2 regions of the Devosia sp. P3_B2 genome follow, and region 1 is predicted to be linked to the other one. Evidence: predicted binding sites of a transcription regulator. Region 1 holds the regulator's gene; the other holds the start of a gene.
What was found. The regulator LexA, encoded in region 1, represses DNA repair genes until DNA is damaged. The targets are predictions, from matches to a motif close to TGTTCNNNNTGTGTTCNG.
Positions count from the first base shown of each region.

Region 2: AC1DV8_RS13115 (DNA recombination protein RmuC) is a predicted target of LexA. The motif match lies at 2,396-2,413, and genes of this name have one in related genera.

Region 1 covers NZ_JBFUGO010000010.1:21,588-26,004, forward strand. The annotation lists gene AC1DV8_RS14970 (2-dehydro-3-deoxy-6-phosphogalactonate aldolase) at 1-333, opposite strand, end outside; gene AC1DV8_RS14975 (2-dehydro-3-deoxygalactonokinase) at 340-1,245, opposite strand; gene lexA (transcriptional repressor LexA) at 1,518-2,240, opposite strand; gene AC1DV8_RS14985 (hypothetical protein) at 2,526-3,080, shown strand; gene AC1DV8_RS14990 (sensor histidine kinase) at 3,136-4,417, opposite strand, start outside.
Region 2 covers NZ_JBFUGO010000008.1:67,141-71,557, forward strand. The annotation lists gene AC1DV8_RS13110 (bifunctional diguanylate cyclase/phosphodiesterase) at 1-1,137, shown strand, start outside; gene AC1DV8_RS13115 (DNA recombination protein RmuC) at 1,192-2,367, opposite strand; gene def (peptide deformylase) at 2,518-3,039, shown strand; gene fmt (methionyl-tRNA formyltransferase) at 3,239-4,159, shown strand; gene truA (tRNA pseudouridine(38-40) synthase TruA) at 4,159-4,417, shown strand, end outside.

The DNA.
Region 1 (4,417 bases):
CGCGTCGGTGGGCGAGAACACGCCCGGATACGAGGTCATGCCGCGCTCGATGGTGGCGCCGATGACCGCCGGGTTGGTGTCCGGCGACACAACGAACCGGCCGCCCGCATCGGCGACCGCGTCGACATCGGCGCGGTTCAGCACCGTGCCCGCACCGACCAGGGCGCGACTGTCGAAGGCCTTGGCGACGTCTTCGATCGAGCGCAGCGCTTCGGGCGAATTGAGTGGGACCTCGATCATGGTGATGCCGGCGAGCACGAGGGCGTCGCAAACTTCGAGGGTTTCGGGAGGCGTGATGCCGCGAAGGATCGCGATGATGTGGCGGTGGTCCATGAACTTCTATGCCTGTCTTGCTGCCTTGAGTCCGGCGAGGGTGGCGTCGGTCGCATCGACGATGCGGGTCCGGGCGCCGAGCCGTTCAAAGCCCATCTGGTACAACCCGCAAAGGCCGACACTGCCGACCAGCGGAATCTCCGCCTCGCCGATCCAGTCGCGCTGGCCCCCGATCTCGGCGCCGATCAACAGGCCCGAGAGGAAACCGGCACACCATGCCGGGCTGCGGCCCGACAGCAGGGAGCCGGCGCGGACCTTGAACAGCGTCGCGGTCAAGCGCTGGGGCCGCTCGAGCCCTTGGTCGAGACCGGCAGCGAAGCCGACATCGCGATCCTCGCCCTCGAGCTCGCCACCGAGCGAATGGCGCAGCACCGAGTGGGTGCGCAGCAGCTCGAATATCTCGCCGGTCATGGCGCTGGAGAAGCGTTCCAGCTTGGTGCCGGAGAGCAGCGCCCACTTGCTGTGGGTGCCTGGCATAACCGCGAGGCCGGAGAAGTTGGGGATCAGTGCCGAGAGCCCAAGCAATTGGGTTTCCTCGCCGCGCATCACGTCCTCCGCACCCAGATCGCGGAGGCAGACGCCGGGCAGGATGCGCGGGTTGTGTGGGCCTGGCATATCGGGCGCAACGGCGCCGGCAGCTATGCGACCGAGTTCGGCGGGGGCGTCGAGATAGGGGGCCTCGATCCAGCCCTGCCGCGCGCCGGCCATGCCGCAGATCAGTACGTCCTCGACGTCATCGGCGACGCCGTTGAGCAGCGAGGTCAGCACATCCGGATATTGCTCGCGGCTGAGACGACCCATGCCGTCCGGCGACGAGCGGGAGAAGGCGATCTCACCGGCGGAATCTATTCCCCATGCCCGCAGATTGGAGGTGCCCCAATCGACGGCGACCCATTCGACCTGTCCTGCCAAAACCCTCTCCCTTGCGCCGCCAGTTTGCCGCGCATCAAGCCATGCCGCTACATCGCAATCGGGAAGGTGGTCCACTCTCCTGGTATGATCGCGAAAGCCGCTCGCAGGCGGCGCTTCAGATCCGATGCGCCACTTGCTGCCAGCGGCGCGGAACGTAACGTCTTTGCCAGCCCGGCCCTAGTGCAATTGTTGACCGCAGCGTCCGGATTCATAAGAAAAAGGGCCGGCTGAGGCAGCCGGCCCGGAGACCCGATTGGCGGCAGGTCAGGAGTTCAGTATTTGCGGAGCAGGCCAACCAGGCGGCCCTGCACCTTCACCCGGTCGGGCGGGAAGATGCGGGTTTCGTAGGCCGGGTTGGCGGCCTCGAGCGCTACCGAGTTGCCGCGACGGCGCAGCCGCTTCAGCGTCGCCTCCTCGTCATCTACGAGGGCGACGACGATCTCACCGGTCGAAGCGGCGTCCTGCTTCTTGATGAGCACGGTGTCGCCATCGAAAATCCCGGCATCGATCATCGAATCGCCGCGCACTTCCAGAGCATAGTGTTCACCCGCACCGAGCATCTCGGGCGGCACCATGATGGAATGGCTATGGGTCTGGATGGCCTCGATCGGAGTGCCGGCGGCGATCCGGCCCATCACCGGGACGGTGACCGCGCGGTAGGCGTCGGCGTTGGCCACCTGAGCCGCTGGGCGTGCCGGCGGGGTCGCGACCCGGCCAAGATTGCCCTCGATGACGCTCGGCTCGAAGCGCGCCTTGCGGCCGCCGAGCGATGGATTCATCGAGTCCGGCAGTTTGATCACCTCGAGCGCCCGGGCCCGGTTGGGCAGGCGCCGGATGAAGCCGCGCTCCTCGAGCGCAGTGATCAGCCGGTGGATGCCCGACTTGCTGCGAAGATCGAGCGCATCCTTCATCTCGTCGAACGACGGTGGGATGCCGGATTCTTTCATCCGCTCGTGGATGAACATCAGAAGTTCGTGTTGCTTGCGCGTCAGCATGGCGGCCCCGTGAGCAGAATCGGAACAAAGACTGAACGTGTTATACGTGTTCCAGTTATGTTCTGCAATCGGACGATGAATATTGCGTTACGATGGCGCCCCTGGCGCGCCGAAAGTGGCCGCGAAATCCTCTCGACGTCGGGGCCTTGCGTTTCGTTGACCTGCTGTCCACCAGGGCATACCGTCGAGAGATTGGCGTGTCGAACCCGCACACCCAACCTTCTCAGCTGGAGCTGTGCTCGTTTCCACGGGCCAGTGAACTGGACTGTTTCTGAGGAGGAAAACATGTCTATGAAATCAAGCCGTTATGCCATATCCGCAATGATTTTGGGGATATTGCTCAGCCCCACCGTGGCGGCCGAAATGACCGATGCGGAATTGGTCGCCAACGCGCTGTCGGCAGCGCCGGTGGCGGTGGGCCAGAATGCCACGGTCGTGAACTTCGATGCTCAGATGCAGATGAAGACGCTCAAGGAGGGAACGAACGGCTTTACCTGCATGCCGGACAACCTGGCTTCGCCCACCAATGATCCAATATGCGTCGACGCCGGAGGCATGGCGTGGTTGACGGCATATAGCGAGAAGAAGGACCCACCCGAGGGCGTGGTCGGTTTCGGCTACATGCTGCAGGGCGAGTCGGCGCCCGACAACATGGATCCGTTCGCGACGGCGCCGCCCGCCGGCCACGAGTGGATGGTCGACGGGCCGCACGTCATGATCTTCAACGTCGCAGACGAGATGCTGGCCGGCTATCCCAAGGAAGAGCATCCCGACCACACCCAGCCCTATGTGATGTGGCCCAACACTCCCTATGCCCACCTGATGATCCCCGTGCACTGACTACGGGATACACTGGCGCGTGCCGGCGCATCGGTCGACGCGCGCCACCGCCGGATTATTGCGGCTCGGCGGGTAGGGTAAGCTGCACGCTGAAGCCTTTGCCAGGCTGCGATGCGACCGTCAGTTCGCCACCGAGCAGACCCGCGATCTCTTCGACTATGGGCAGCCCGAGGCCAGCTCCGGGCTTGTCGCTGTTACCGCGGCTGAAGCGCTTGCGCACTGCCGCCAACTGCTCGGCGGCGACGCCCTTGCCGGTGTCGGCTACCTGCAGCAGCACCACGCGGTCCCCTGTGGCGACGCGAACCGTCGCTTCGGCGTCGGGTCCAGCATAGGCGATGGCGTTCTCGATGAGGTTGCTCAGCAGTTCACCGAGCAGCATCGGGTCGCCGCGGACCAGCGCCGGTCCTTCGCCCTCGAGGCCAAGATCGATGTCGGCGGCATGGGCGCGGACGACATAGTCGCCTGTGCGCTCCCGGGCGAGCTCGAACAGATCGACAACCTGGAACTGCAGCCGATCGGACGCAGCCTCGTCGATCCTGGCGAGGAGCAGCAGTTGCGCGAGGACGCGCTCGGCGTGCACCACCGCGGCGTCGGCGGTGCGGGCCGCCTCCCGTGCCGCGGCAGGGCTATCGGCGCGGAGCGCCAGCGCCAACTGAGTGCGGATGATGGTGAGCGGCGTGCGGAGCTGATGGCTGGCATTGCCGGTGAAATGGCGCAGGGCATCGAGAGCTGACGACAGCCGCGTCATGAACGAGTTGATCGTGTCGACTAGGCCCTGCACCTCGCGGGGAACCTCCTGTTCGATGGGGCTGAGGTCATCGAGGGCCCGCCGCGAGATGGCATCGCGGAGGCGGTAGAGCGGGGCGAGCGAGAAACCGACGGCCAGCCAGAGGATCACCGCGGCGGAGAGGATGAGCAGCGCAAGGCGAATGGCAGAGCGGAGGAGCAGGGTCTGGGTCAACTGCGTGCGGGCGATGGTGGTCTCGGCGACGGTGACCGTGAACGGGATGGCGCTGACGCCGGAGGATGCCGCGCGTCGCAGCACCGCCACGCGGATCGGCTCACCACGGAAGCTGGCGTCCGAATAGGCGATGTCGGCCGTCGCTGCATCAGAGGTCGGCAGGGTCTGGTAGCCCGTGATGAAGCCCTCCGGACCGTCGACGCGGTAGAAAACCCGGTCCTGCGCCGCCGAAGTCAGCATCTCCAACGCGACATAGGGTACGTCGACCTCGAGCTCGCCATCCTCGGTGACGATCACCCGCTCGGCGATGGCGAGGACGGAGCCGGCGAGGACGCGGTCTGAGAGTGAGGTTGCGGTGTCCCTAGCCTCGCGCCAG
Region 2 (4,417 bases), on a different contig from region 1:
GTCGGCCAGGCCTTGCTCGGGGCCATCGAGGGCCAGGGCGACGCGGCGCGGCTGGGTGGCGACGAGTTTGCCGTGCTGTTGGGCGATATCGGCACGCCGGCCCGCGCCGGCCGCATCGCCGAGCAGATGCTCGATGCGTTCCGCCGGACCAACGATCAGTCGTCGAGCGGGGCACTGATTTCGGCCTCGGTCGGCATCGCACTGTTCCCCGACAATGCCGACACCGCCGAACAGCTGATGACGCACGCCGACACCGCGCTCTATCGCGCCAAGCAGGACGGTCGCGGTATCTACCGCTTCTTCGAAAATGCCATGGGCGCCGAAGTGCGCGATCGCCGGCTGCTGGAGCACGACCTGCGCCACGCCGTGTCGCGCAACCAGCTGCGCCTCGTCTATCAGCCGCAGGTCGATATCCAGTCCGGCGAAGTCACCGGCTTCGAGGCGCTGGTGCGCTGGCAGCACCCCGAACGCGGCGAGATACCGCCGTCGGTGTTCGTTCCCGTCGCCGAGGAGAGCGGTTTGATCCTGCAAATCGGTGAGTGGGTGCTCCGCACCGCCTGCAACGAGGCTGCGCGCTGGAAGTCGCCGCTGTCGATCGCGGTGAATGTCTCGGCGGTGCAGGTGCATTCGGCCAGCTTCGCGCAGACCGTGCACGAGGTGCTGATCCAGACCGGGCTCTCGCCCTCGCGGCTCGAGGTCGAGATCACCGAGACGGCGCTGATCCGCGATATGATGCGGGCGGTGACGACGCTCCGGCAGATCCGGGCGCTGGGCGTCCGCATCGCCATGGACGATTTCGGCACCGGCTACTCGTCGCTGGCCAATCTCCGCGCCTTCCCGTTTTCGAAGATCAAGGTCGACCAGTCGTTCATCCGCTCGGTCGACAACAACCACCAGTCGGCCGCCATCGTGCGCGCCGTGCTGGGGCTGGGCAGCGGGCTCAACGTGCCGGTGGTCGCTGAAGGCGTAGAGCGGGCGGAGGAACTGGCGTTCCTCAAGGGCGAGGTCTGCCAGACCGCGCAGGGCTACCTCTTGAGCCGACCCGAGGACATCCGCACCTTTGCAGCCGTCACCGAGGGGCGCACCAAGCTGCTCGACAGCATCCTGCCGGCGCCGATGCACGTGCTCGCCAGCTAGTCTTTCAGCATCAGGGCCGGCTGGGGGTCGTCCCCCGCCTGCCCGAGTGATTCACTACTCTCCAGCGAGACGCTGCTCCGGCCGCGCCTCGTCGAACTCCATCGCCTCGATGCGCTCGCCGCGCTTCACGATCTTCGACGACGACGTGACGATGTCGCCGATATCCCCGGCGGCCTGGGTGAAATGCGTCTGCAGCTTCCGCACCCGCTCGTCCAGCCGGCCGACATCGGTGAGCAGCGCCCGCACCTCGGTCTGGATGCGATACGCCTCTTCGCGCATCTTCACGTCGCGCAGCAACGCCTGCACCACCTGAATCGACAGCATCAGGATCGACGGCGAGACGATGACGATGCGGGCCTTGAGCGCGCGCTGCACCACATCCTCGAAATGTTCGTGCAGGTCCGCGAAGATCGATTCCGACGGCACGAACAGGAAGGCCGTATCGGCAGTCTCCCCGGCAATCAGGTACTTCTCCGAGATCGCCTTGATGTGGACGCCCATGTCGTTGCGGAAGCGGCTGGCCGCAAACCGCGGGTCCTCGCCTTCACCGGCGCCCGAAAAACCCTGCCAGCTCTCGAGCGGAAACTTGGCGTCGATCACCAGCGAGGGCGCGCCGTTGGGCATGTAGACCAGTGCGTCCGGCCGGCTGCCGTTCGAGAGCGTCGCCTGGAACGCATATGCATTCTGGGCCAGCCCATCCCCGATGATCGCTTCCATCCGGCCCTGGCCGAACGCCCCGCGCGTCTGCTTGTTGGCGAGGATCGACTGCAGCGACACCACGTTCTGGCTGAGCTGCGTGATGTTGGATTGCGCCCGGTCGATCACCGCCAGCCGCTCCTGGAGCTTTGCAAGGCTCTCGTTGGTCTTCGCGTTGCCTTCCTGCATTGCCGCGCCGATGCGCTGGCCCTGGCTGTCGAGTCGATCATTGACGAGGCGGGCGAGGTCGGAGGTGCGCGAGCCGAAGATCTCGCTCATCGTCTGCATCCGGCCGGTCATCTCCGACTGTACCCGCAGCATGTCGGCGATATAACGCTCGGTCTCCTGCGCCTTGAGCTGCGCCGCGGCCGCCTCATCGGCCCGCTGCTGCGCTTCCTCGGTGCGGATGCGCGACTGCCGCACCATCACCACCAGGAGGGCGATCAATAGCGCCGCGAACAGTCCTGCCGCCGCAAACGCGGCGATCTCGAGCGTGACGGGATAGTCGGCGATGACGAAGAGCACACGATCCATCGCGGCAGCCTACACGATTCGACCGAGTTGTTCCCGCATTGTTCACGTTCGCCCCAATTATCGTTGACGAAGCGTAAACCGGCTGGCCGTTGACCGGCGCCCGGGAAATACCATATTCAGCGGCAACCCCCGATGAAGGACTGAACGTTCATGGCCAAGCGCCCCATCCTGATCCTGCCCGACGAGCGCCTGCGCGCTATTGCAGAGCCGATCGAGAAGATCGACGATGGCATCAAGCAGCTCGCCAAGGACATGCTCGACACCATGTACGACGCGCCGGGCATCGGCCTCGCCGCGCCGCAGATCGGCGAGCTGAAGCGCATCGTGGTGATGGACCTCGCCAAGGAAGACGAGACGCCGGCGCCGCTGGTCATGATCAACCCCGAGATCCTCAAATACTCGGACGAGACCGTGACGACGGAGGAGGGCTGCCTCTCCATCCCCGAGCTCTACTACGACGTCGAGCGCCCGGCCGAAGTCACCGTCCGTTACACCGATCTCGACGGCAAGGAAGTTGAACTCGACGCCAAGGACCGCCTCGCGGTCTGCGTGCAGCACGAGCTCGATCACCTCGATGGCGTGCTCTACATCGACTACCTCAGCCGCCTGAAGCGCGACCGCGTGCTGAAGAAGTTCCAGAAAGCGGAGCGCCTGGCCAAGAAGGTCGGTTAGCACCTTAGTGAGGCGATCGCCTTCTCCCCTTGTGGGAGAAGGTGCCCGAAGGGCGGATGAGGGGTCTCTCTCCGCGCACTGGGTCGCTCCTCGCTTCGCTCGGATCGCGCTACACTTCGTTTCGCGGGACCCCTCATCCGGCGCTGCGCGCCACCTTCTCCCACAAGGGGAGAAGGCGACCACCGGGAGACCGGAACATATGAAAATCATCTTCATGGGCACGCCGGAATTCGCCGTGCCCACCCTCACCGAGATCGTCTCCACCGGCCACGAAGTCGTCGCCGTCTACACCCGTGCGCCAAAGCCCGCCGGCCGCGGCCAGGCCGAGCGCAAGTCGCCGGTGCACGAGGCGGCCGAGAACTTCGGTATCCCCGTCTTCACCCCGCGCAGCCTCAAGCAGGCGCCCGAGCAGGAAGTGTTCGCCTCGCTCGATGCCGATGTTGCGGTGGTCGTCGCGTACGGCCTGATCCTGCCCAAGCCGATCCTAGAAGCGCCGCGTCTCGGCTGCCTCAATCTCCACGGCTCGCTCTTGCCGCGCTGGCGCGGCGCCGCGCCGATCCAGCGTGCGGTGATGGCCGGCGACGCGCGCACCGGCATCATGGTGATGCAGATGGACGAGGGCCTCGATACCGGCGCCGTCGGCCTGATCGAGGAAATGCCCATCGGCCCCGACATGACCTCGGGCGAGCTGCACGACAAGATGATGCTGGTCGGCGCCGACCTGATGGGCCGGGCGCTGGCGGCACTCGAACGCGGCAGCCTGCACTTCACCCCGCAGCCCGAAGAAGGCGTGACCTACGCCGCCAAGATCGACAAGGCCGAAGCCCGCATCGATTGGGGCAAGCCGGCGGCTGAGGTCCACAACCTGATCCGCGGCCTCTCGCCATTCCCCGGCGCCTGGTTCGAACTCGAGCTCAACGGCACGCCGACCCGCATCAAGGCGCTGCGCTCGACCCTGATCCCAGGCTTCGGCGCGCCCGGCACAATCCTTCCCGATCTTACCATCGCCTGTGGCAGCGGTGCCGTGAGGCTGACCGCGGTGCAGCGCGAGGGCAAGGGCGCGATGGATGCCGCCACGTTCCTGCGCGGAGCCGGGGCGCTGCCGGAACGGGCGGGCTAATGCCCCGCTACCGCCTCAGCATCGAGTATGACGGCCGCCCCTTCTGCGGCTGGCAGCGGCAGGCGCACGATCTGTCGGTTCAGCAACTGCTTGAGGAAGCCATCGAGCGCTTCTCCAGCGAGAGCGTCGTCACCCAGGCTGCCGGCCGCACCGATGCCGGCGTCCATGCCCTCGGCCAGGTCGTCCATTTCGACCTCGAGCGCGACTGGGACCCGTTCAAGGTCCGCGAAGCCCTGAACTACCACACCAAGCCGCACC